Regions from separate parts of the Kribbella sp. NPDC056345 genome, predicted to be linked through region 3. Evidence: riboswitches for the same ligand, from Rfam matches in the RefSeq annotation. Region 3 holds a riboswitch; each other region holds the start of a gene.
What was found. Region 3 has a riboswitch for glycine ahead of ACFCV3_RS32875 (L-serine ammonia-lyase). Riboswitches for the same ligand answer to the same signal wherever they lie in the genome.
Positions count from the first base shown of each region.

Region 1 (7,436 bases), on a different contig from region 3:
GCAGCCGGTCGATCAGCGGGATCCACACCGACAGATTGCCGGCCAGCTCGGGGAAGACATCGATCACCGCGTCCTGGGTCTTCGCGTTCGCCCCGAAGTACTCCCGGTACTTGCCGACCGCCCAGTTGTAGTTGTCGAGCTTGTCCGCCTTCGGCTCATCGGAGATCGTCTGGTACCAGATATCGGTCCAGCCCTTCGCGTCCAGATGCGCCTTCAGCGCCGGAAGGTACTGGTCGAGCCAGCGGTCCGCCTTGGCACTCCCCACCGGCGCGAGCGTCACCTTGGTCTCGCCGTCGGCGTTGTCGATGATCCATACCTGGTCGGTGTGGAGTGCGTTCAGCAACGGGTTGCCACGCAGCCGCGCGACCGAACCGTGCCGGAGGAAGAGCTCGACGAACTGATCGAACTTCGACCAGTCGAAGTGGTACGTGTCCCCCACCAACGTGGTCGGCCCGTCCAGCAGTGGATCGATCGAGATGTGCACCTGGTTCTGCCGGGTCGCCTTCTGCTCCTTGGCGAAGTCCTCCATCAGCTTCCACCACTGCGCCGAGTACCGCGGGAAGTGGTACCGGTCGACGATCTCGTCGGCAACCACGTCACCGTTACTGTCGGCGTACTCGTTGAAGAAGACGTTCCAGGTGCTGTAGATGTACTTGCTGTCCACCGCGTTCGGCACGTCGATCGGATACACCGTCAGCCGCACCGGTACGGCGATCGCCCCGGTGCTCGTCGCGACGTCGACCGAGCCTGTGTAGGTCCCGGCGGCCTGCCCGGCCGGCACGTTCACCGTCACCCAGATGCCTTGGGTCTTGTTCGCAGCCACGGTCTTCGTGCGCTCGTTCCCCAGCGGATCCGGGAACAGCTGACCACCCTCCGGTGCGTGGTGGTTCTGGAACTTGTACTCCAGGTTTCCCGCCGGGATGCTTCCCGCCGATCCGGTCAGTGCACTGAAGGTGACGCCGGTGATCGAGAACGACACGGTGTGCCGCAACAGGATCTGGTACGACTCGGCCTCGTTGCGTGCGGCGTCCCAGTTGATCGACGTACTCGCGCCGGCCGGACGCTGGTCGGTCTGGAACACCCGCTTCCAGGAGTCGGCTGTCCAGACCCGCGCGACCGCGGCGACCGCGGGAGTCGCGCCGGTCATCAGCAGGGCGAGCACGACGAGCGGGATGAGCAGGCGGTGAAGTCTCATGAGCAGATGTCCTTGCCGTGAGCTGCAGCGTGGGTGAAAATCACTCTCAGGCATTCCCTCCGGCTTGACAAGGATTATCACCAGCATGCAGACCTCGGGCGTTCTGGACCTGGTGCTGACGTTCCGTGCCCAGATGCCGGCCACCATGGCCCGGGTGGCCGCCGTACTGGAGGCCGACCCGGCCGCGCCGCTCGAGCTGTCGATCACCGGCCTGGCCGAGCGCGCCGGGACCTCCGCGGCGACCGTCACCCGGCTCTGCCGCCTGCTCGGCTTCTCCGGCTATCCGGCGCTACGGGTAGCGGCCGCCCAGGACGTCGGCCGCGGTGATCGTGACCGCGCCTGGCTCACCGACTTCGGCGACTCCTTCGCTCCCGGCGACTCACCGTCGACGGTGCTCTCGACCCTGCTGAACGCCCAGCTCGTCGCCATCCGAACCACCGCCCAGCAGTACGACTTGACCGCGCTCACCGACCTCGCCGCACGGATCCGCAACTGCCAGAAACTCGACGTGTACGCCGTCGCCGGCAGCGGGCTGGTCGGCCGCGAACTCGCCGCCCGGCTGGCCCGGTTGGGTGTCAACGCGCACGCGCATATCGACCGGCACAGCGGACTCCCGAGCGCCGCGCTGCTCGATGAAAACTGTGTGGCACTGGGGATCTCGAACCACGGCGACACCGAGGACACGCTCGGAATGTTGTCCGAGGCAACGAGACACCGGGCCTGGACGGTCGCGATCACCAGCTCGCCGGAAACCGCCATGGCGGCGATCGCCGATCAGCACATCACCGCCGCTTCCCCGCACTCCGACGTACAGCCCGACGAGGTCGCCGCCCGGCACGCTCAGCTCCTGACCGCCGACCTGCTCTACCTGCTGGTCGCCCAGGTCGACCCCGCACGCACCGCCCGGACGCTGGCGGCGACCGCCGAAGCCTTCACTCGCTGAGTGATCTTTGCTGCATTCCGTGGACCCCGACTGTTCTTCAACGATTGGATTAGGTTAGCCTCGCCTAACCGCCAATGAGGAGGATCCACCCTGTGGAAGGCTTCGAACTGATCGGGGTCGGTTTCGGCCCATCCAACCTTGCCGTGGCGATCGCTGCCTCCGAACTCGGCGCGGCGACCCCGCGGCAGCTGTTCCTGGAGCGGCAGCCGCGGTTCGGCTGGCACCGCGGGATGCTGATCGAGGACGCGACCATGCAGGTCTCGTTCCTCAAGGATCTGGTCACCCTGCGCAACCCGGCCAGCTCGTTCAGCTTCCTGAACTTCCTGCACTCCAGCGGCCGGCTGATCGACTTCATCAACAACAAGACGCTCTTCCCGCTGCGGGTCGAGTTCCACGACTACCTCGAGTGGGCCGCGGCCCAGGTCGACGACGTCGTGCGCTACGACCGGGCCGTGGAGGCCGTTCGGCCGATCACGAACGACGGGGTCGTGGACGAGTTCGAGGTCACCTCGGTATCGGCCGACGGCAGCATCCGCGAGACGTACCGGACCCGCAACCTCATCCTCGGGACCGGCCTGTCACCGCGGCTGCCCGAGGGTGTGACGGCGTCGGACCGGGTCTGGCACAACCGTGAGCTGCTCGACCGCGTTGAGCAGCTGGGTGACGCACAGCCGCGCCGCGTGGTCGTAGTCGGCGCCGGTCAGAGCGCGGCCGAAGTCACCGGCTTCCTGCACGAGCGGTTCCCGTCGGCCGAGGTGTGCTCGGTGTTCTCGCGGTTCGGCTACAGCCCGGCCGACGACAGCCCGTTCGCGAACCGGGTGTTCGACCCGGCCGCGGTCGACGAGTTCTACTCGGCGCCTGAGGACGTGAAGCAGCAGCTCCTCGGCTATCACGCGAACACGAACTACTCGGTCGTCGACACCGAGGTCATCCAGGACCTGTACCGCCGCAGCTACCGCGAGCGCATCGTGGGCAAGGAGCGGTTGCGGTTCTTCAACGTCGCCCGGGTGATCGACCTGCACGACTCCCCCAGCGGTGTCTCGCTCACGATCGAGTCGCTGAGCACCGGCCAGAAGACGCCGCTCGACGCGGATCTGGTCGTGTTCTGCACCGGCTACACCCCGGGCGACCCGACCGACCTGCTCGGTGATCTGGGCAGCGAGTGCCGCCGGGACCAGGCCGGGCGGGTCCGGATCGGCCGCGACTACCGCGTCGTCACGACTCCCGCCGTACGGGCCGGTATCTACCTGCAGGGTGGTGGCACCGAGCACAGCCACGGTCTGGCGTCGTCGCTGCTCTCGAACATCTCCGTCAGGGCCGGCGAGATTCTCGACTCGATCCGGCAGCAGCCGGTCCCGCAGGTCCGTGAGGCGGAGCACGCGGTCGCACAGGCCGTCGGCGTCTAGAGGAGCGTGAGATGAGTAACCCGTTCGACGATGCCGAGGGTAGCTTCCTGGTTCTCGTGAACGACGAGAACCAGCACAGCCTGTGGCCGGAGTTCGCCCCAGTCCCCGCCGGCTGGCGGAACGTCTTCGGCCCCACCGGCCGGCAGGCCTGCCTCGACTACATCGAGACCAACTGGACCGACCTCCGGCCCGCTTCTTTGGTAGCTGAGACCTAAGCCTGCGGGTACGGCGAGTCCTGCAGGCCCAGGTTCTTCCAGACGAAGCGCGGGATCCTGGCCAGGAAGTCCCGGAGGAAGTAGGAGCTGCGCGCGATCGTCTGGTGGTCGTGCCGGCCGGGCTCGAACCAGGCCCAGTTGCCGACCACCTGGAACGAGACCGGCTGCACCGCCATCAGGAACTCCATCTGGCGCGGGTGGATGACGTCGTACGCGAACTTGTGGTCCCGGGCGTGGATGGCGAACTGCTCGTTGAAGGCTTCACTCTCGAAACTGATCCCGGCCCCGAAACCGCGCCGGCTGACCTGGATCCAGGGCATCCCCACCGGCAGCTCGAAGCCCAGGATCGCCTCGCTGTGGTTCTCGGTCACCGTGCGCGTGGTCGTGCGGCCCTCGGAGTCGGTGGAGCTCTCGGTACGGGTGGTCTTCCAGTGGTGCGTGAAGGCGACGAACGGCGGGCCATCGCCGTCCCGGCCGCGGATCACGTCGCTCGTGCTGTGATCGTGTCCGCTCTGCGTCACCGGCGTACTGTGCAGCAGGCTGTCGTCCTGGCCGATCCACCACCAGTCCGGATGCTGGTAGAAGCTCAGCCGCGGCTCCCGCGGCGGCTGCATCCAGCGATCCAACGGCAGCGCGTCGATGGCGTCCGCGATGGCGGCGATCTGGTCCAGCCACGGTGCCAGCACGTCGGGATCCTTGCGCGGCGGATCTTGAATGACGAGCTGGTCGCCGTCGATGCTCAGGTTCACCCCCGGCTGTCCACTCGCCAGCGTGAGCAGGGCAGTACACAGCTGCCCACTGAGCACCTCGGTCGCGAACGCCGGGTCTTGGACGCCGACCGTCCACCCCGCGCCGAGCTGCGGCGGCACCGGCACCATCGTCGCGGCCACACCGGCCCGTGGCTGCGTCTGCCCACCGGTGATCCACAGCTCAGGCAGCCGCCGAGACAGCGTCACCATCCCGACCCAGCCCTTCCAGTACTCGCTCCCGTACTCGATCACCTGAAACGGCCGGCCGGAACGCGTCAACCCGGTGATCTGGTCATCCGGGTTCCGCGTGAACCCCATCCCGAACGGCGGATTCGACAACCGCGCCACCGACTCGAAAACCGGGCTCCCCACAAACGTCCAGCCCCGATCCCGCAGCGACTTGATGTACCGCTGCCGCCGCACGAACAGGAACACCGCAAGCAACGTCCCGGCCACCGCCATCACCAGCAGCACCAGGGTCAGGGCCGACATTCCGTTCACTGTGTCCCTCTCAGTCCCGCGATCCGCCGGTCGATGATCTGCCCCAGTACGACGGCATCGTCGTGCGGAAGGATCCATTCCCCGCTGAAACTCTCAACAACCAGCGCCGTACCCCGGCTACCGGCCTGCTCCGGCCCGATCGGATACACGATGGGCTCGCTCCCCGACAGCTGCCGTACGTAGGCACCCTTCAGGTTCTGGAACGCGACCTCGACGGCCTCCTCGGTGTGGGTCGTCCTGTCGCCCTCCACCTTCTTGACCTTCACCAGCAGCCGCAACGACGTGTCCTCGATCGCGAGCCGGGTCCCGCGGTTGTCGCGCAGCCGGAAGACGAGCTGGTACGGACTGTCCGCGAGCCGGGCATCCAGGGGGTGCAGGACCAGGCGTACGGCGAGCCGGCCGAGCCAGTAGCCGACGAACGCACCGGGCAGGGCAGCGAGCACTGCGTAGCCCAGGCTGTCGGTGCCGAAGAGGCCCACGAACAGGCCGGTCATCCCGCAGGTGGTGCCGCCGACAGCCGGCCAGTACTGCGTGTCATAGCGGTTACCCCGCCAGAAGACCCCGAAGAGCAGCAGCGCGAAGACCGCGATCGCCACCCCGGTCCACGCTCGGAGGAGGAGCAGAACGACCAGCTGGAACACAGGGACCACGACGTACACGAAGCAGACCACCAGCTGGGCGCGGCGGTGACGGGACGCGATGTCGAAGGCACTCACGGAGACGACCCAACCATATGGACGGGTCCGGAGTGGCTGCTAGAGTCGGCGGCTCAACTGCATATCGCGCCGTTCGAATCGGGGCGGGAGAGTCCGGGCTCACCATGACCCGGCGCCGAAGGAGCAAATCTCCCCAGAATCTCTCAGGCCCACTGACCGTTCCGATGAGGCGAACTCTGGAAAGCCGGACCCCCGCGTAGCTGTGGGGAGTCCGCACCCACGGTGCAAACCGCCTCACCCGGCGGCGAAGCTCTCAGGTACAGATGACAGAGCGGGGAGGTCACCCAGCAGTGGCACCGCATGCGCGGTGCCTGACCGAGGGAGCCTCCCGACTCATGACATCGTCACGCGCGACTCCGCTTGCTGCGGAGCATCAGCAGCTCGGTGCGTCGTTCACCGATTTCGCCGGTTGGACCATGCCGGTTCGCTACACCTCCGATATCGCGGAGCACAATGCTGTCCGGACCACGGCCGGTCTGTTCGACCTGTCCCACATGGGCCAGCTCGAGGTGGTCGGCGCGTGTGCCGCGCGAGCACTCGACCACAGTCTGGTCGGGACGCCGTCGAAGATCGGAATCGGGCGCGCGCGGTACTCGATGCTGTGCGCCGAGGACGGTGGCATCATCGACGACCTGGTCGTCTACCGGCTCGCCGACGACCACTTCCTGATCGTCGCGAACGCGAGCAACACCGCCGTCGTACGGGAGGAGCTCAAGCAGCGGATCGCGGGTTTCGAGACCGAGCTGCGCGACACCACCGACGACTGGGCGCTGATCGCCGTGCAGGGCCCGGTCTCCGCCCAGATCGTGGCCGAGCTGACCGACGCCGACCTGGCCGGGCTCAAGTACTACGCGATCACCGAGACGAAGCTTGCCAACAGCAACGTCCTGCTGGCGCGCACCGGGTACACCGGCGAGGACGGGTTCGAGATCTACTGCCGGCCCGCCGACGCCGCGCAGATCTGGGCCGAGCTGCAGCGCGCCGGAGCGCCGTACGAGCTCAAGCCGTGTGGTCTGGCCTGCCGGGACACGCTGCGGCTCGAGGCCGGGATGCCGCTCTACGGCAACGAACTCAGCCGCGAGCTCACCCCCTTCGAGGCCGGGCTCGGCCGGGTCGTTGCGTTCGGCAAGGAAGAGGACTTCGTCGGCCGCGAGGCACTCGCGCGTCGCCGCGACGAAGGCGCCCAGCAGGTGCTTGTCGGTCTCACCTCCTCCGGTCGCCGCTCACCACGCAGCGGGTACGTCGTCCTGGACCCGGCGACCGGCCGCGAGATCGGCACCGTGACGAGTGGCGCGCCATCGCCCACACTCGGCCACCCGATCGCAATGGCCTACGTCGAGGGGATCTACCAAGAGCCGGGCACCCGGCTGCACGTCGACATCCGCGGCACCCACGACGACGTGGTCGTCGTCCCTCTCCCCTTCTACCGCCGCCAGGAGTCCTGATGACCGAGCTCCAGTACACCGAAGACCACGAGTGGGTCGCCATTGACGGCGAGCTCGCGACCGTTGGTATCACCGCCTTCGCCGGTGAGGCCCTGGGCGATGTCGTATACGTCGATCTCCCGGCTGTCGGCAGCACCGTCGCGACCGGCGACGCCTGCGGTGAGATCGAGTCGACCAAGTCGGTCAGCGACCTGTTCGCGCCGGTCGACGGCGAGGTCGTCGAACTCAACGAGGCCGTCGTCGCCGATCCCGGACTGCTGAACACC
Region 1 covers NZ_JBHJQQ010000003.1:523,328-530,763, forward strand. The annotation lists gene ACFCV3_RS13295 (glycoside hydrolase domain-containing protein) at 1-1,195, opposite strand, end outside; gene ACFCV3_RS13300 (MurR/RpiR family transcriptional regulator) at 1,281-2,138, shown strand; gene ACFCV3_RS13305 (lysine N(6)-hydroxylase/L-ornithine N(5)-oxygenase family protein) at 2,231-3,544, shown strand; gene ACFCV3_RS13310 (MbtH family protein) at 3,556-3,759, shown strand; gene ACFCV3_RS13315 (hypothetical protein) at 3,756-5,000, opposite strand; gene ACFCV3_RS13320 (hypothetical protein) at 5,006-5,725, opposite strand; glycine riboswitch at 5,800-5,894, shown strand; gene gcvT (glycine cleavage system aminomethyltransferase GcvT) at 6,061-7,170, shown strand; gene gcvH (glycine cleavage system protein GcvH) at 7,170-7,436, shown strand, end outside.
Region 1: it holds a riboswitch for glycine, as region 3 does, so the genes downstream of both, gcvT (glycine cleavage system aminomethyltransferase GcvT) here and ACFCV3_RS32875 (L-serine ammonia-lyase) in region 3, are expected to answer to the same signal.

Region 2 (7,436 bases), on a different contig from region 3:
GACCGGATCGACGAGGTCCAGCTGAGCAACGGTGACGAGGTCCAGATCGGCAAGTACCGGCTGGTCTACTACGCCAGTGGCCAAGCCTGAGCTCTCGATCGGCGAGGTCCTGCAGATCCTGCAGGCCGAGTTCACCGATGTCACCATCTCCAAGATCAGGTTCCTCGAGGCCGAGGGGCTGGTGACACCGGCGCGCACCGCGTCGGGCTACCGCAAGTTCAGCGCGGGTGATGTGGAGCGGCTGCGCTACGTGCTGACCGCCCAGCGTGACCAATACCTGCCGCTGAAGGTCATCAAGGAGCACCTCGGTGCGATCGACCGCGGTCTGCGCCCGGCAGCAGGTGGACCGCCGATCGCTCCCAGTACGCCGGCCTCCGGGCCGGCCGCCGACGACTTCGGTGCCACCGGCACCGACCTGCGGCTGACCAAGGCGGAGCTCTGCGCGGCCGCCGGAGTCGGTACGGCGTTGCTCGCCGAGCTGGAGAGTCACGGCCTGATCGTGGCCGACGGCAAGCATTACGGCGGGGACGCGATCGTGGTCGCCCAGGTGGCCGCGGAGCTGGCGACGTACGGGATCGAACCGCGGCACCTGCGCCCGTTCCGGACCGCGGCCGACCGCGAGGTCGGACTGATCGAGCAGGTCACCGGCCCCCGCCGTACCGACCAGACCCAGGAGCTGGCCGCCCTCACCGTGCGCCTACACACGGCCCTGGTCCGCTCCCGCCTCCCACGCTGACCGGCAACACGGACGGATAACCCCCGGCGTTGCTCCTTCTCGGCAGTTCAGAGCGGCGGGAGGGGCAACAAGAGGGGATCTCCGTCGGTGTTGCCTCTTATCAGTTCGTGTGAAGGGGGTAGAAGGGGCCCTCCGGACGGATATCCGTTGGTGTGGCCGGGGAGTGGGACGGGGGGCTGGTGGCGGGCTTCGGGGAGGTGGGCGGAGTAGGGTTGAGGTGTGCGCGAAGTCGACGTAGTCGGAGTCCGGGTCGAGATGCCCTCGAGTCAGCCCATCGTGCTGCTCCGGGAGGTCGGCGGCGAGCGGTACCTGCCGATCTGGATCGGTGCGGCGGAGGCGAGCGCGATCGCGTTCGCCCAGCAGGGGATGGAACCACCCCGGCCGCTGACCCACGATCTGTTCGCGGAGACGATCCGGGTGCTCGGGCACACGCTCAGTCAGGTCCGGATCGTGAACCTGACCGACGGGGTCTTCGAGGCCATCCTGGTCTTCGACGACAAGACCGAGATCTCGGCCCGCCCGTCGGACTCGATCGCGATCGCGCTGCGCACCGGCACCCCGGTGTACTGCGCCGAGGAGATCCTGGCCGAGGCCGGGATCCCGGTCCCGGAGAGCGAGACCGGCGCCGACGAGGTACAGGAGGAAGAGGAGGTCGAGCGGTTCCGGGAGTTCCTCGACCAGGTCACCCCCGAGGACTTCGACAAGAGCTGAGCCCGCTCCGGGCGCCTGCGGCAGGCAAGACCGGGAAGGTAACGATTCGTGTGGGAGTCGCGACACGCTAGCGGCTCGAAGCGGTTGTCGTTGACCCTCTCAGGTCGGCGGCTTACCGTGAAGGAGTCGTGGGGCACCGTTACTCCACGGAGACGACTCGTTCCAGCAGGTATTCAGGGAGGCTCAGGCGTGACACGCACCGGCGACACGGATCTGACGGCGCAGTCGACGTCCGAAGCACGCGCCGAGGCGGCGATCACGGCCGGCGTTCAGGGTCTGCTGTTCGAGGACGACCTGCGGCCGATGCCGGAGGATGTCGGGTTCCGTGGACCGACCGCCTGCGCGGCCGCCGGGATCACGTACCGCCAGCTCGACTACTGGGCGCGGACCGGCCTGGTCTCACCGTCGGTGCGCCCGGCGACCGGCTCGGGGACGCAGCGGTTGTACGGTTTCCGTGACGTTCTGTTGCTGAAGGTGATCAAGCGGCTGCTCGACGCCGGGATCTCGTTGCAGCAGATCCGGACCGCGATCGCACACCTGAGCAAGCGCGGGATCGACGACCTGACCCAGATCACGCTGATGAGTGACGGCGCGTCGGTCTACATGTGCACCTCGCCGGACGAGGTCATCGACCTGCTGGCCGGTGGCCAGGGAGTCTTCGGCATCGCCCTCGGCGGTGTCTGGCGTGAGGTCGAAGGCTCGCTGTCCGAGCTGCCGACCGAGCGTGCCGACGGCCACGGCGAAGGTGACGACGCGGGCCATGCAAGCGACGAGCTCGCTGCCCGCCGCCGGGCCCGCATGACCGGCTGAGGTACCCTCTAGCTAGCTGTTCACCGCACTCGGGAGAGACCCGTGCAAAACCGGGCGCCGAAGGGGCAATTCCTCCCCGGAACCTCTCAGGCCCATGGACCGGGTGCGTCAGGCGACTCTGAAGCGTGCTCATCCGCGTGACAGAGGGGGAGGCCCCCGGAAGCTACTGCAACGGAGCCTCTTGCGATGACGGAAATTTCAGCAATCTTCGCCGACCGGCACATCGGGCCCCGCCCCGACGAGGTCGCGCGGATGGTCGAACTCCTCGGGTACGCCGATGTCGACGCGCTCGCGGATGCCGCCGTACCGGCCTCGATCCGGTCCACCGAACCGCTGCGGCTCCCGGAGCCGGCCTCCGAGGTGGACGCGCTCACCGAGCTGCGCCAGCTGGCGGCCCGCAACAACGTCGCCACCTCGATGATCGGCCAGGGCTACTACGGCACCTTCACCCCGTCGGTGATCGTCCGCCGCCTGGTCGAGAACCCGGCCTGGTACACGGCCTACACGCCGTACCAGCCGGAGATCTCCCAGGGCCGGCTCGAGGCGCTGCTGAACTTCCAGACCGTCGTGTCGGACCTGACCGGTCTCCCGACGGCAAATGCCTCATTGCTCGACGAGGGCACCGCGGCCGCCGAGGCGATGACGCTGGCCCACCGCTCGAACCGGCAGTCGTCAATCAAGGGGGCAAAGTCGAACCGCTTCCTGGTAGACGCGGACTGCTTCGCGCAGACGATCGCGGTCGTCGAGACCCGCGCCGAGGCGCTGGACATCGAGGTGGTTGTTGCCGACACCACCGATGGCCTGCCCGAGGGTGACTTCTTCGGCTTCCTGGTGCAGTACCCGGGTTCCGGCGGTGCTGTCCGTGACCTGAAGCCGTTGATCGCCGCCGCGCACGAGCGCGAGACGCTGGTCGCGGTCGCGTCCGACCTGCTCGCGCTGACGTTGCTCGAGGCACCGGGGGAGGCCGGGGCCGATATCGTCATCGGCTCCTCGCAGCGCTTCGGCGTCCCGCTGTTCTACGGCGGCCCGCACGCCGGCTTCATGTCGGTCCGCGCCGGTCTCGAGCGGTCGCTGCCCGGCCGGCTGGTCGGTGTCTCGGTCGATGCGGACGGCGCCCCGGCGTACCGGCTCGCGTTGCAGACGCGTGAGCAGCACATCCGTCGCGAGAAGGCGACCTCCAACATCTGTACGGCGCAGGTCCTGCTCGCCGTCGTTGCCTCCATGTACGCCGTGTACCACGGACCGGACGGGTTGCAGGCGATCGCGGCCCGCGTGCACGACTACGCGGGCAAGCTGGCCGCGTCCCTGCGCGCCGGGGGTGTCGAGGTCGTGCACGGCGACTTCTTCGACACTGTCCTGGCCCGCGTTCCCGGTGCTGCTGCGGATGTCGTCGACGCTGCCCGGCAGAACGGCATCTGGCTGCGCCAGGTCGACGCCGACCACGTCGGTATCTCGTGTGACGAGAAGACCGATCTCGCCGCGCTGACCCGGGTCTGCCAGTCCTTCGGCGTCCAGTACGACGACACCCTCGCGGCCCCGGCGATCGCCGTACCGCGGACGTCGGAGTACCTGACGCATCCCGTCTTCAACACCCACCGGTCCGAGACGGCGATGCTGCGCTACCTGCGCAAGCTGTCCGACAAGGACTACGCGCTCGACCGCGGCATGATCCCGCTCGGCTCGTGCACGATGAAGCTGAACGCGACCACCGAGATGGAAGCGGTCACCTGGCCCGAGTTCGCCGACATGCACCCGCTGGCGCCGATCGAGGACGCCGCCGGGTACGTGAAGCTGATCGGACAGCTGGAGCGCTGGCTGGCCGAGGTCACCGGCTACGCGAAGGTCTCCATCCAGCCGAACGCCGGCTCCCAGGGTGAGCTCGCCGGTCTGCTCGCGATCCGCGGCTACCACCGGGCCCAGGGCGACGCGGACCGCAACGTCTGCCTGATCCCGGCCTCGGCGCACGGCACCAACGCTGCCTCGGCCGTGATGGCCGGGATGAAGGTTGTTGTTGTCAAGGGCAACGACGACGGCACGATCGACCTGGACGACCTGCGGGGTAAGGCTTCTGAGCACGCCGAGAAGCTGGCCGCGATCATGATCACCTACCCGTCCACCCACGGGGTGTACGAGGAGAGCGTGACTGAGGTCTGCCGGATCGTCCACGAGCACGGCGGTCAGGTGTACGTCGACGGTGCGAACCTGAACGCCCTGCTGGGTCTCGCCAAGCCGGGCCAGTTCGGCGGTGACGTCAGCCACCTGAACCTGCACAAGACCTTCTGCATCCCGCACGGCGGCGGTGGCCCGGGTGTCGGTCCGGTCGCGGTCGCCGCGCACCTCGCGCCGTACCTGCCGAACCACCCGCTGCTCGACCAGGCCGGCCCCGAGTCCGGTGTCGGTCCGATCAGCGCGGCCCCGTTCGGATCGGCCGGCGTCCTGGCGATCTCGTGGGCCTACATCCGGATGATGGGCGCCGAGGGCCTGACCGCGGCCACCAAGGCCGCCGTACTGACCGCGAACTACGTCGCCAAGCGGCTCGAGGGCGCCTTCCCGGTCCTCTACACCGGTGAGAACGGCCTGGTCGCGCACGAGTGCATCCTGGACCTGCGGCCGATGACGAAGGAGACCGGCATCACCGTCGACGACGTCGCGAAGCGCCTGGTCGACTACGGCTTCCACGCGCCGACCATGTCGTTCCCGGTGGCCGGCACCCTGATGGTCGAGCCGACCGAATCCGAGGACCTCGGTGAGCTCGACCGCTTCTGCGACGCGATGATCGCGATCAAGCACGAGATCGACCGCGTCGCCGCCAACGAGTGGCCGGCCGACGACAACCCGCTCGTCAACGCCCCGCACACCGCGGCCTCGGTGATCAACGACAAGTGGGAGCACGCCTACACCCGCGAAGAGGCCGCCTTCCCGCAGTCCGTCGACCGCGCCTCGAAGTACTGGCCCCCCGTCCGCCGCATCGACGGCGCCTACGGCGACCGCAACCTGATCTGCTCCTGCCCGTCCCCGGAAGCCTTCGAGTAATCGGCATGTCGGTCACCCGCACGAGGCATACTCGTGCGGGTGACCGACGTACGTGCAGAGACCGCCGCGGCCCTGATCGCCGGGATCGCAGCTGCGCAGAGTGAGACCAGAGTGCCCTCGCTGGCCGCCGGTGTGGTGCGGGACAGTGAGCTGGTGTGGAGTGGGGCTCGCGGGCGGTTCGCTGATGCGGGTGGGCTCGCGCCGGGGGCGAATGTGCAGTACCGGATCGGGTCGATCACCAAGACGCTGACTGCTGTGCTGGTGATGCAGTGCCGCGATGAAGGGCTGCTTGCGCTAAATGATGCCATAGGCAAGCATCTGCCCGGGATCGCGTTCGGTGACCGGACTGTGCGGCACCTGCTCGCGCACAGTGGCGGGATGAACGCCGAGCCCGAGGGGCCGTGGTGGGAGCGCAATCCGGGGGTCTCGTTCGACGAGCTGGTCGCGGCGATGGACGAGTCGCACGCGGCCGGTCCGGCCGATCGGCGGCACCACTACTCGAACCTCGGCTACGCGGTGCTGGCCGAGATCGTGGCCCGGGTGCGTGGCGAGTCGTGGCTGGATCTGGTGCAGGAGCGCATCCTCGATCCGCTGGAGATGCGGCGTACGTCGTACTTCCCGTTCGGCGCGGCTGCCCAGGGGTATTCCGTGCACCCGTTCAGTGGTCAGCTGATCGAGGAACCGGCCTACGACTCGGGTGCGATGGCGCCGGCCGGGCAGTTGTGGAGCACGGTCGAGGACCTGGCGAAGTACGCGAACTTCTGGATCGACCCGGTCGGTGAGGTGCTCAGCCGCGACACCGTTGACGAGATGGCCGCGCCGGCGGCTGCGGATCCGCGGGAGGCACTGACCGCATCGTACGGGCTCGGGTTGCGGTTGATTGCCGACGACCCCTATCTGCTGATCGGGCACACCGGTTCGATGCCGGGCTTCCTGGCCGGGCTGTTCGTCGATCGGGTACGCCGGATCGGTGCGGTCACGCTGGGGAACGCGACGTACGGGAAGGTGGCGTCGCTGGCGCCGGAGCTGATCAGCACGCTCGTCCGGCACGAGCCGGTGCTCGCGCGCGAGTGGTTGCCGGAGCCGGAACTCGAGCAGGGCAACGAGTTGCTCGGCCACTGGTACTGGGGAAACACGCCGCTCACCATCGCGGTCAGCGGTGGTGTCCTGCAGTTGACGGGAGCGATGAGCTGCCGCTTCACGCCGCTGGGGCCTGACCTGTATCAAGGGCGTGACGGCTACTTCGCGGGGGAGCGGCTCCGGGTGGTGCGCTCCGCGAGCGGTGTCGACCATCTGAATCTGGCCACCTTCACGCTCACCAGGACGCCGTACGGCGAGTGACGATGACCACGTGGAGTCAGCTGGTCACCGGAGCCGTTTAAAGTTAGGCTCACCTAAGTAAGCATTGCCTTACTTCAGGGAGTGAGCGTTGACCTCGACCGAGACGGCCGTCGCGGCGCATCTGAACGCGATTCTGCGCTGCTACACGCGGGAGGCTGCGGTACCGGTGACCACCGGGCTGCTGCGGCTGGCCGTCGGCGCATCGACGGTTACAGCCCGCGTCGAGCATGCTTCCCGGAGCGGCTGGCACCAGTTCACCGAGATCCTCGTGGACGGCGTCCCGCCGGCGCCCGAGGAGCTGGTGCGGCTGCTGTCGGCCGGCGCGGATCCGGCCGAGGTCGACGACCTGGTGGCGCGCACGGCCGAGTCGGTCCGCAACGTCGCCTACTTCGTCGACGCGGGTGGGGCCGATCGCGGTCCGGGCCGCTTCCTGGAGATCGAGCAGGCGTTGCTGTTCGGTCAACTGAACCACCCGGCACCCAAGAGCCGGGACGGACTGAGCGGTGCCGAGCTGGCGAGGTACTCGCCGGAGCTCGGTGGCCGTTTCGCGGTGCACTGGTTCGAGGCCGACACCGAATTGGTGTCCTCGGACCAGGTGGCCGGCGCGCCCTCGCTGCAGGGACTGGACGCTGTGCAGCTGATGGGCGCGCTGGCCGGTATCACTCCGTCGGCGGGCCGGGTGCTGATCCCGGCACACCCTTGGCAGGCGGCGGCACTGCGGCAACGGCCGCGGGTCGCCAAGCTGCTCGCGGAAGGCCGTGTGAAAGAGCTCGGCCCGCACGGCGCGCAGTGGTACCCGACTTCG
Region 2 covers NZ_JBHJQQ010000005.1:238,589-246,024, reverse strand. The annotation lists gene ACFCV3_RS19895 (FHA domain-containing protein) at 1-90, shown strand, start outside; gene ACFCV3_RS19890 (MerR family transcriptional regulator) at 77-736, shown strand; gene ACFCV3_RS19885 (bifunctional nuclease family protein) at 956-1,447, shown strand; gene ACFCV3_RS19880 (MerR family transcriptional regulator) at 1,661-2,257, shown strand; glycine riboswitch at 2,278-2,369, shown strand; gene gcvP (aminomethyl-transferring glycine dehydrogenase) at 2,444-5,290, shown strand; gene ACFCV3_RS19870 (serine hydrolase domain-containing protein) at 5,330-6,631, shown strand; gene ACFCV3_RS19865 (IucA/IucC family protein) at 6,720-7,436, shown strand, end outside.
Region 2: it holds a riboswitch for glycine, as region 3 does, so the genes downstream of both, gcvP (aminomethyl-transferring glycine dehydrogenase) here and ACFCV3_RS32875 (L-serine ammonia-lyase) in region 3, are expected to answer to the same signal.

Region 3 (7,436 bases):
GACATCCTCCGTCGCAGTATCACCGAGGGTGCCCTCCCGCCCGGTGCCCAGCTGTCCGAGGTTGAACTGACCGAGGTCCTGGAGGTCAGCCGGAACACGCTGCGCGAGGCGTTCCGGCTGCTGACCCACGAAGGCCTGCTGATCTACAAACTGCACCGCGGCGTCTTCGTCCCCGAGCTGGACGAGGCCGATGTGGTCGACCTCTACCGCTTGCGCCGCGTGCTCGAGGTCGACGTCGTGCGCGGTCTCGCCGATCGCGACCCCGAGCTGCCGGCCGCGCGGCTCGAACCGCTGGCCGACGACGTCGAGGCCGCCGAGGCCGCTGCCCGTGCCGATCGCTGGCCGGCCGTCGGTACGGCGAACATGCGCTTCCACCAGCACCTGATCGGCCTGGCCGACAGTGCCCGGATGGACGCGATGACCGGCCGGCTGCTCGCGGAGCTGCGACTCCTCTTCCATGTGATCGCGACGCCGCGCGAGCTGCACGAGCCCTACATCGCCCGCAACCGCACCCTCTTCGAGCTGCTCGAAGCCCGCCGGTACGACGAGGCCGCGAGCACCCTGCACCAGTACCTCCTCGACTCCGAGATCGCCATCCTCGAAGCCTTCCGCACACGCTGATCCATAAAGGGTTGCGCGGCCCCGGTGCGACCTGAGTTGATGGTTGTATGAGCGACGAGCGGACCGATCAGACACCCAAGTCCTACCGCCCCATCGACGCCAAGGGTTTCCGCGAGTCCATCGCGCGGGGCTGGGGGCCCGTGGACCGGTCCGTCAGCGTGCCCGCCGGGCTGGCCGAAGCGGCCGCCGAGCATCGGCGCAAGCTGTCCGCGGCGCTGCCGGGGCGCCGGATCGCGCTCGGTGCCGGGCATGCACCGGTGCGTTCCAACGACACCGACTACGACTTCCGCGCCGACAGCGACTTCGTCTGGCTGACCGGCTGCCAGGCCCAGGGCGCCGTACTGGTGTTGTCGGCCGATGGTGACGCCACGCTCTATCTTCGCGAAGCGGCCGGGCCGGAGGAGGCCGACTTCTTCGCGAACGCGCGCGACGGTGAGCTGTGGATCGGCCCGGTGCCGGGTCTGAAGGACTGGTCGGAGGCGCTGCAGATCGCCTGCCGCCCGATCGAGGAGTTGCCGTCGGCGGTGCGTGGTGCGGTTCCGTTCATGCTGTCGGTGCCTGGGGTCGATCCGATGCTCGACGCGTTGGTGCGGACCTCGCCGCACGACGGGAACGCGCTGCGGCAGTCCATCGCCGAGCTGCGCCGGATCAAGGACGACTGGGAGCTGGACCAGCTGCGCGATGCGGTCGCGGCGAGTGTGCTCGCGTTCGAGGATGTGGCGCGCGAGCTGCCGGAGGCCATTCGTGGTGGCGGCGAGCGCTGGCTGCAGGGCACCTTCGACCGGCGCGCCCGGACGGCCGGCAACGGTGTCGGCTACGCGTCGATCGTTGCTGCTGGCAAGCATGCACCGGTTCTGCACTGGGTCCGGAACGACGGGGCAGTGAGCGAAGGTGACGTGATCCTGCTCGATGCCGGGGTCGAGACGCGCACGCTCTACACGGCGGATGTGACCCGGACGTTCCCAGCCACTGGTGAGTACACCGCGGCTCAGCGGCAGGTTCACGACCTCGTGCACAAGGCACAGCTCGCCTCACTCGATGCAGTGAAGGCAGGAGCGCCGTACCGGGCCTTCCAGCATGCCGCGATGGTCGTGCTGGCCGAGGGACTGCGGGACTGGGGTCTGCTCGACGTGTCGCTCGACGAACTGCTCGGGCCGGACGGCCAGCAGCATCGGCGGTTCATCGTCTGCGGGACCGGTCACTACATCGGTCTCGACGTCCACGACTGCGACGCGGCCCGGCCGGAGACCTACTTCGCCGGTGAGATCGAAGCCGGTATGGCGCTGGCCGTCGAGCCAGGGCTGTACTTCCACCCGAACGACGAGACCGTACCGCCGGAACTGCGCGGGATCGGGATGCGGATCGAGGACAACGTCGTCGTGCATTCCGACCGCCTGGAGATCCTCACCGAGGCGCTGCCGATCGACACCGACGGCCTCGAAAAGTGGACCCAAAGGCACCTCAACGGAAAGTAGCCATGCGGTCACTGAAAATTATCGGTGACTTGCAGTAACACATTCCGGCGGCGACACGATGTAGTCGTCGGGGAGGGTCGAACTCGGCCAGGCGCGTGACAGTGGGGGGCCGCGGTCACGCGCCGGCCGAATTCCGACACCGGATCAGGGGAGATCCACGGGGGTGGAGTCATGAATCTGCGAGTGCGAGTCGTCCACTACGGCCAGCGGCACTGGTACGCCGACATCGATGATGCCGACGATCCGCAGCCCGACGACCCCTTCTGGTACATCGACCACTGCCACACCCAGGCGCAGGCCCTCAAGGCCGCCTGCGCCGAACTGGCCACCCTCTCGAACCGGGCCCGCCGCGGCGACCACCTCCACCGCGTCCTCGAGGTCACCGGCGTCGCGGTCTGACGATCACCCGGTCGGCGGTACGGCGGCGCACGTCGTACCGGGCTTGGGGACCGCTCGGTTGATGAGGTAGGCGTCGATGGTGGTGGTCATGCAGGGGGCCTTGTTGTAGCTGCCGTGGCCCCAGCCTTCGTAGGTGAGGAGGACGCCGTCGCGGCCTAGCTGGCGTTGGACGTTCTGCGCCATCCAGTACGCCGTGGCCGGGTCGTGGCGGGCGTTGGCGAGCAGGATCGGCGTCTTGAGGTGGTCGACGTCCAGGCGGTGCTGGGGGTTGTTCGCCTTGGGGGCGCCCAGGCAGAGCGAGATGGCCATGAACTGGCCCGGGTACGGCATGTCCGGGTTGTTGCGGGCGAGCCGATCCATCAGGGCGGCGTACTCGGGATAGGTGCCGACTCGCAGGTTCCAGTCCTGGCAGAACGGGACCAGGGGATGGGCGACGAGTTCGGTCGTCGGCGGTGGCGGGGTGGGGATGACACCCTTCTGCAGAGTGATGGCGAGTGCGTTCCACTGCGGGCCGTAGAGCATCCGGAAGACCGCGAAGGACGCCATGAACGGGTTGGCCGACTCGGTCCGGAGCTTGGCCCAGCGGGCGCGAACGTCCTGGCCGTGCAGGGCGCAGGTCGTCGTACGGTCGCACCACTCGACGAACTCGTCGAACGAGTCCTGGACGGACGCGGCTTGTGGATCGAGGAACTGGCGTGGCGTCGCGAGACTGTGGTCGAGCACGCTCTCCAGGACCATCGCGCGCACCCGGTGCGGGTAGGTCTCGGCGTACTGCGCACCGAGCGGGGTGCCGTACGAGCTGCCGTGGAAGGTGATCTGCCGCTCGCCCAGTGCGCGGCGGATCGCGTCGACGTCGCGCACGGTCTGCCAGGTGTCGACGTGGTCGTAGAGCGGGCCGGTGTGCTTGCGGCAGTCGTCGGCGAGCCGGCGGTTGTAGTCGATCAGCGCGTCGAACCCGGCCTGGTCGCGGATGAGCGGTGACGGCATCTCGGCGTACAGGCTTGCGGTGCACATGATCGGGTTGCTGCGGGCGATGCCGCGCGGGTCGAAGCTGACGATGTCGAAGCGGTCCTGGAGTTCCGGGCTGAACCGCGTCATCCCGGTCTTGATCCGGTCGACACCCGAGTCGCCGGGGCCGCCGGGACCGAACACCAGGACGCCGACGCGCTGGCCTTTCGCCGTACGGCGAGCGATCTCGAGGGTGAAGATCGGGCCGCTCGGGTTCCGCCAGTCGACGGGGAGCTTCAGAGTGGCGCACTGCGAGCCTTTGACCACTGCCGGATCGTCCTTGCCCTGCGGCTTGCAGTCGGTCCACTGCGGGGCGGCCGAGGCCGGGGCGGCCGAGGCCGGGAGTACGGCGAGACTTGCCGTGGTGACTGTCAGGACCACACCCCACGCGGTGGTCCTGAGCAGCATTCTGGGGTTCTTCATCTTCCCGATCCTTCGGTAATCGCTTGCCTCTCACATCAGGGAGCCGCCCCCAGACCACCCCGGACCGGCTTTGGGGGACTTGTTAGGGTCGGGCGCGATGACACACTCACGGTGGTTCCGGGCAGTGGCGATCGCCGAGGCGATCTCGTGGACCGGTCTGTTGATCGGCATGCTGTTCAAGTACGTGCTGTCCGACAACGAGATCGGCGTGAAGATCTTCGGCCCGATCCACGGCGGCATCTTCGTCGTGTACGTCGTGACCGTGCTGGTCGTCCGGGGCCCGCTGCGCTGGTCGTGGCCGGTCACCCTGGCGGCACTGGCCGCGAGTGTTCCGCCGCTGTTCACCTGGTTCTTCGAGATCTGGGCCGTCCGCACCGGCCGGATTGACGGCAACCAGCAGGCCGCCGTACCGTCGCGTCCGGAAGCTAACTCAACAGCCGCATGAACCCGTGCGGGAGAGACCCGGCCGTTCGAGCCGGGCGCCGTAGGAGCAACTCTCCCCAAGAATCTCTCAGGCACCTTCACCGTACGGGCGAGGCACCTCTGAAGGACAACAGTCCAACAGAGTGGGGAGGACACCACTCGGTCAACGACGACCGGAAGGGACCTCCGCATCATGGCGATCAGTGTCTTCGACTTGTTCAGTATCGGGATCGGCCCGTCGAGCTCACACACCGTGGGACCGATGCGCGCGGCCCGCACGTTCGTGCTCGGCCTCCAGGACGCCGGTCTGCTGACCGCGACGGCCCGGGTCGAATCGCAGTTGTTCGGCTCGCTCGGTGCGACCGGGCACGGCCACGGCAGTAACAAGGCGGTGCTGCTCGGCCTCGAGGGTGAAGACCCCGAGACCGTTGCCACGCACTCCGTCGACGCTCGCGTCGAGACGATCCGCGAGCGCGGCCGGCTGCGGCTGGCCGGGGTCCACGAGATCGCGTACGACGACAACGCCGACCTGATCATGCATCGCCGGAAGGCCCTGCCGTACCACCCGAACGGGATGTCCTTCCTGGCCCGCGGGGCGGATGGCGAGGTGCTGCGGGAGCGCACGTACTACTCGGTCGGCGGCGGATTCGTGGTCGACGAGAACGCGGCGGCCGGGGACCGGATCGTGCCGGACAGCACGGTGCTGAAGTATCCGTTCCTGAGTGGTGCCGAGTTGCTGGATCGTTGCCGCGAGTCCGGGTTGTCCATCGGTGAGGTGATGCTCGCCAACGAGCTGGCCTGGCGGACCGAGGAAGAGATCCACAGCGGCCTGCTGAAGATCTGGCAGGTGATGCAGGACTGCGTCAAGGAAGGTTGCGAGACCGAGGGCGTGCTGCCCGGCGGTCTGAAGGTTCCGCGGCGCGCGCACGCGCTGCACGGCAAGCTCACCCGCGACCCGTGGTCGGTCGACCCGCTGAAGGTGATGGACTGGGTCAACCTGTTCGCCCTCGCGGTCAACGAGCAGAACGCCTCCGGCGGCCGCATCGTCACCGCTCCGACGAATGGTGCCGCGGGCATCATTCCCGCCGTACTGCATTACTACCGGCGGTTCATCCCGGGCGCGACCGACGACGGGTGCGTTCGGTTCCTGCTGGTCGCGGCGGCGATCGGCGTTCTGTACAAGGAGAACGCGTCGATCTCCGGAGCCGAGGTCGGCTGCCAGGGCGAGGTGGGCTCGGCCTGCTCGATGGCTGCGGCCGGGTTGTGCGAGCTCCTCGGCGGTACGCCGGAACAGGTGGAGAACGCAGCCGAGATCGCGATGGAACACAACCTCGGCCTCACCTGCGACCCGGTCGGCGGCCTCGTCCAGATCCCCTGTATCGAGCGCAACGCCATGGCCGCGGTCAAGGCGATCAACGCCGCCCGGATGGCCATGCACGGCGACGGCGTCCACGTCGTCACCCTCGACAAGGTCATCAAAACCATGCGCGAGACCGGCGCCGACATGAAGATCAAATACAAAGAGACCTCCCGCGGCGGCCTCGCCGTCAACGTCATCGAGTGCTGACAAAGCCGGCACCCGTACAGCAGGCCGGAACAGTTCGCATGGGTGGGCACACCTGGTGGTGGGCTTGAACAGGTTATTCCTTGTCTCGGCCCACCAGTTCTTGTTCACGCCCCCTGTTAGAGCCGCGTTGTGCTGAGGATGGTTTGGGTTACGAGGGCTGGGGCGTCGTTCATGGGGACGTGGCCGCAGTTGAGGAGGGGGATCATGCGGGCCTGGGGGAGTTGGAGGTGGGCCCGGGCGGCTTGGAGGGGGAGGAGGATGCGGTCGTGGGTGCCCCAGGCGATGGTGACGGGGACGTTGGGGACGTCGCCTTCGAAGGTGGTGCCGCGGCGAGCGTGGGCGGCTACGCGGTCGAAGGCCACGCAGTCGCGGAGGGCGCGGGATTCGGCGACTACTGCTTCGGGGGCGCGGAGGGCCGGGCGGTGGTAGATGGTGCCGGTGAGCACGCGGCGGCCGGCGGGGGTGCGGGAGAGGCGCTGGACGGTGGCTTCCGGCGTACGGCGGGCGACTCGGCGGAGGTTGGTGAGCAGGCTGATGGCCCAGCGGTTCTCGCGGGGTGACCAGAAGCCGGCCGGGGAGAGCGCGGTGACCGAGCGGACCAGGCCGAGCTGGCCGAGGCGGAGTGAGACCAGACCGCCGAGGGAGTTGCCGGCGACGTGCGGGTGGTCGAGGTCGAGGGCCTTGCAGAGGGCGTCGACGGTGTAGGCGAGGCTGTCGAGCTCGTCAGGTACACCCAGCGGTACGTCGGGGGATTCGCCGAAACCGGGGAAGTCGAGCGCGATCACGTCGTGGCGCTCAGCCAGCTGGTCGAGGACCGGGTCGAAGGCCTGCCAGTGGTGGCCGATGCCGTGCAGCAGCACCAGCGGTTCGCCCGAACCCTTGCGGTAGTAGGCGACCTCGACCCCAGGGACCCCGGCCACGGTGACGCTCGCGGTTGCACTCATGACCTCATCGTGACCCCGGGACACCGTTCTGTCATCGTGACATGGCCGATGTCACATAGCTCTAGTAAGCCTCTACCTCGCTGGTCGACGCGTTCCCGGTGATGGTCGGACGCAGGTTGATCTTCCACGACTTGTCCGGCCCGAACGCCTGGTCGAACTTCAGGAACGAGCACCCGGTCGAGAACTGCCGCCGCTCGGAACTCCAGTCCGCCCCACTCTTGTAGTACAGGTGATAAGCCCCACCGATCCGCGTGATCGCGGCCGACTTCCCGGCCCGGATGTACGTCATCACATGCGGTTCCCGCGGCGGCTTCCCGTCCGTGACGACCGAGATCACGACATCCTTCGCCGTACCGTTCGTGATCGACAACCGCCCGATCCCGGCCTCCCCACGCCGTACGACTGTCTCGCCGTTCTCCGGCCGGACCACCTTCGGAGCCGGTCCCGGGTCCGGCAGCGTTCGCCCGAACGCCAGCTTGAGCTTCGTCAGCGCCACCAGCGCCGGCGCGAGGTCGGCGCGCAACTGCCGCTGGACCTTCTGCGAGGTGTATGGCCCACCGCCGCAGCGCGCATCGA
Region 3 covers NZ_JBHJQQ010000011.1:230,147-237,582, forward strand. The annotation lists gene ACFCV3_RS32850 (GntR family transcriptional regulator) at 1-621, shown strand, start outside; gene ACFCV3_RS32855 (aminopeptidase P family protein) at 669-2,096, shown strand; gene ACFCV3_RS32860 (hypothetical protein) at 2,268-2,495, shown strand; gene ACFCV3_RS32865 (alpha/beta fold hydrolase) at 2,499-3,926, opposite strand; gene ACFCV3_RS32870 (DUF3817 domain-containing protein) at 4,024-4,371, shown strand; glycine riboswitch at 4,369-4,463, shown strand; gene ACFCV3_RS32875 (L-serine ammonia-lyase) at 4,543-5,916, shown strand; gene ACFCV3_RS32880 (alpha/beta fold hydrolase) at 6,033-6,860, opposite strand; gene ACFCV3_RS32885 (hypothetical protein) at 6,922-7,436, opposite strand, start outside.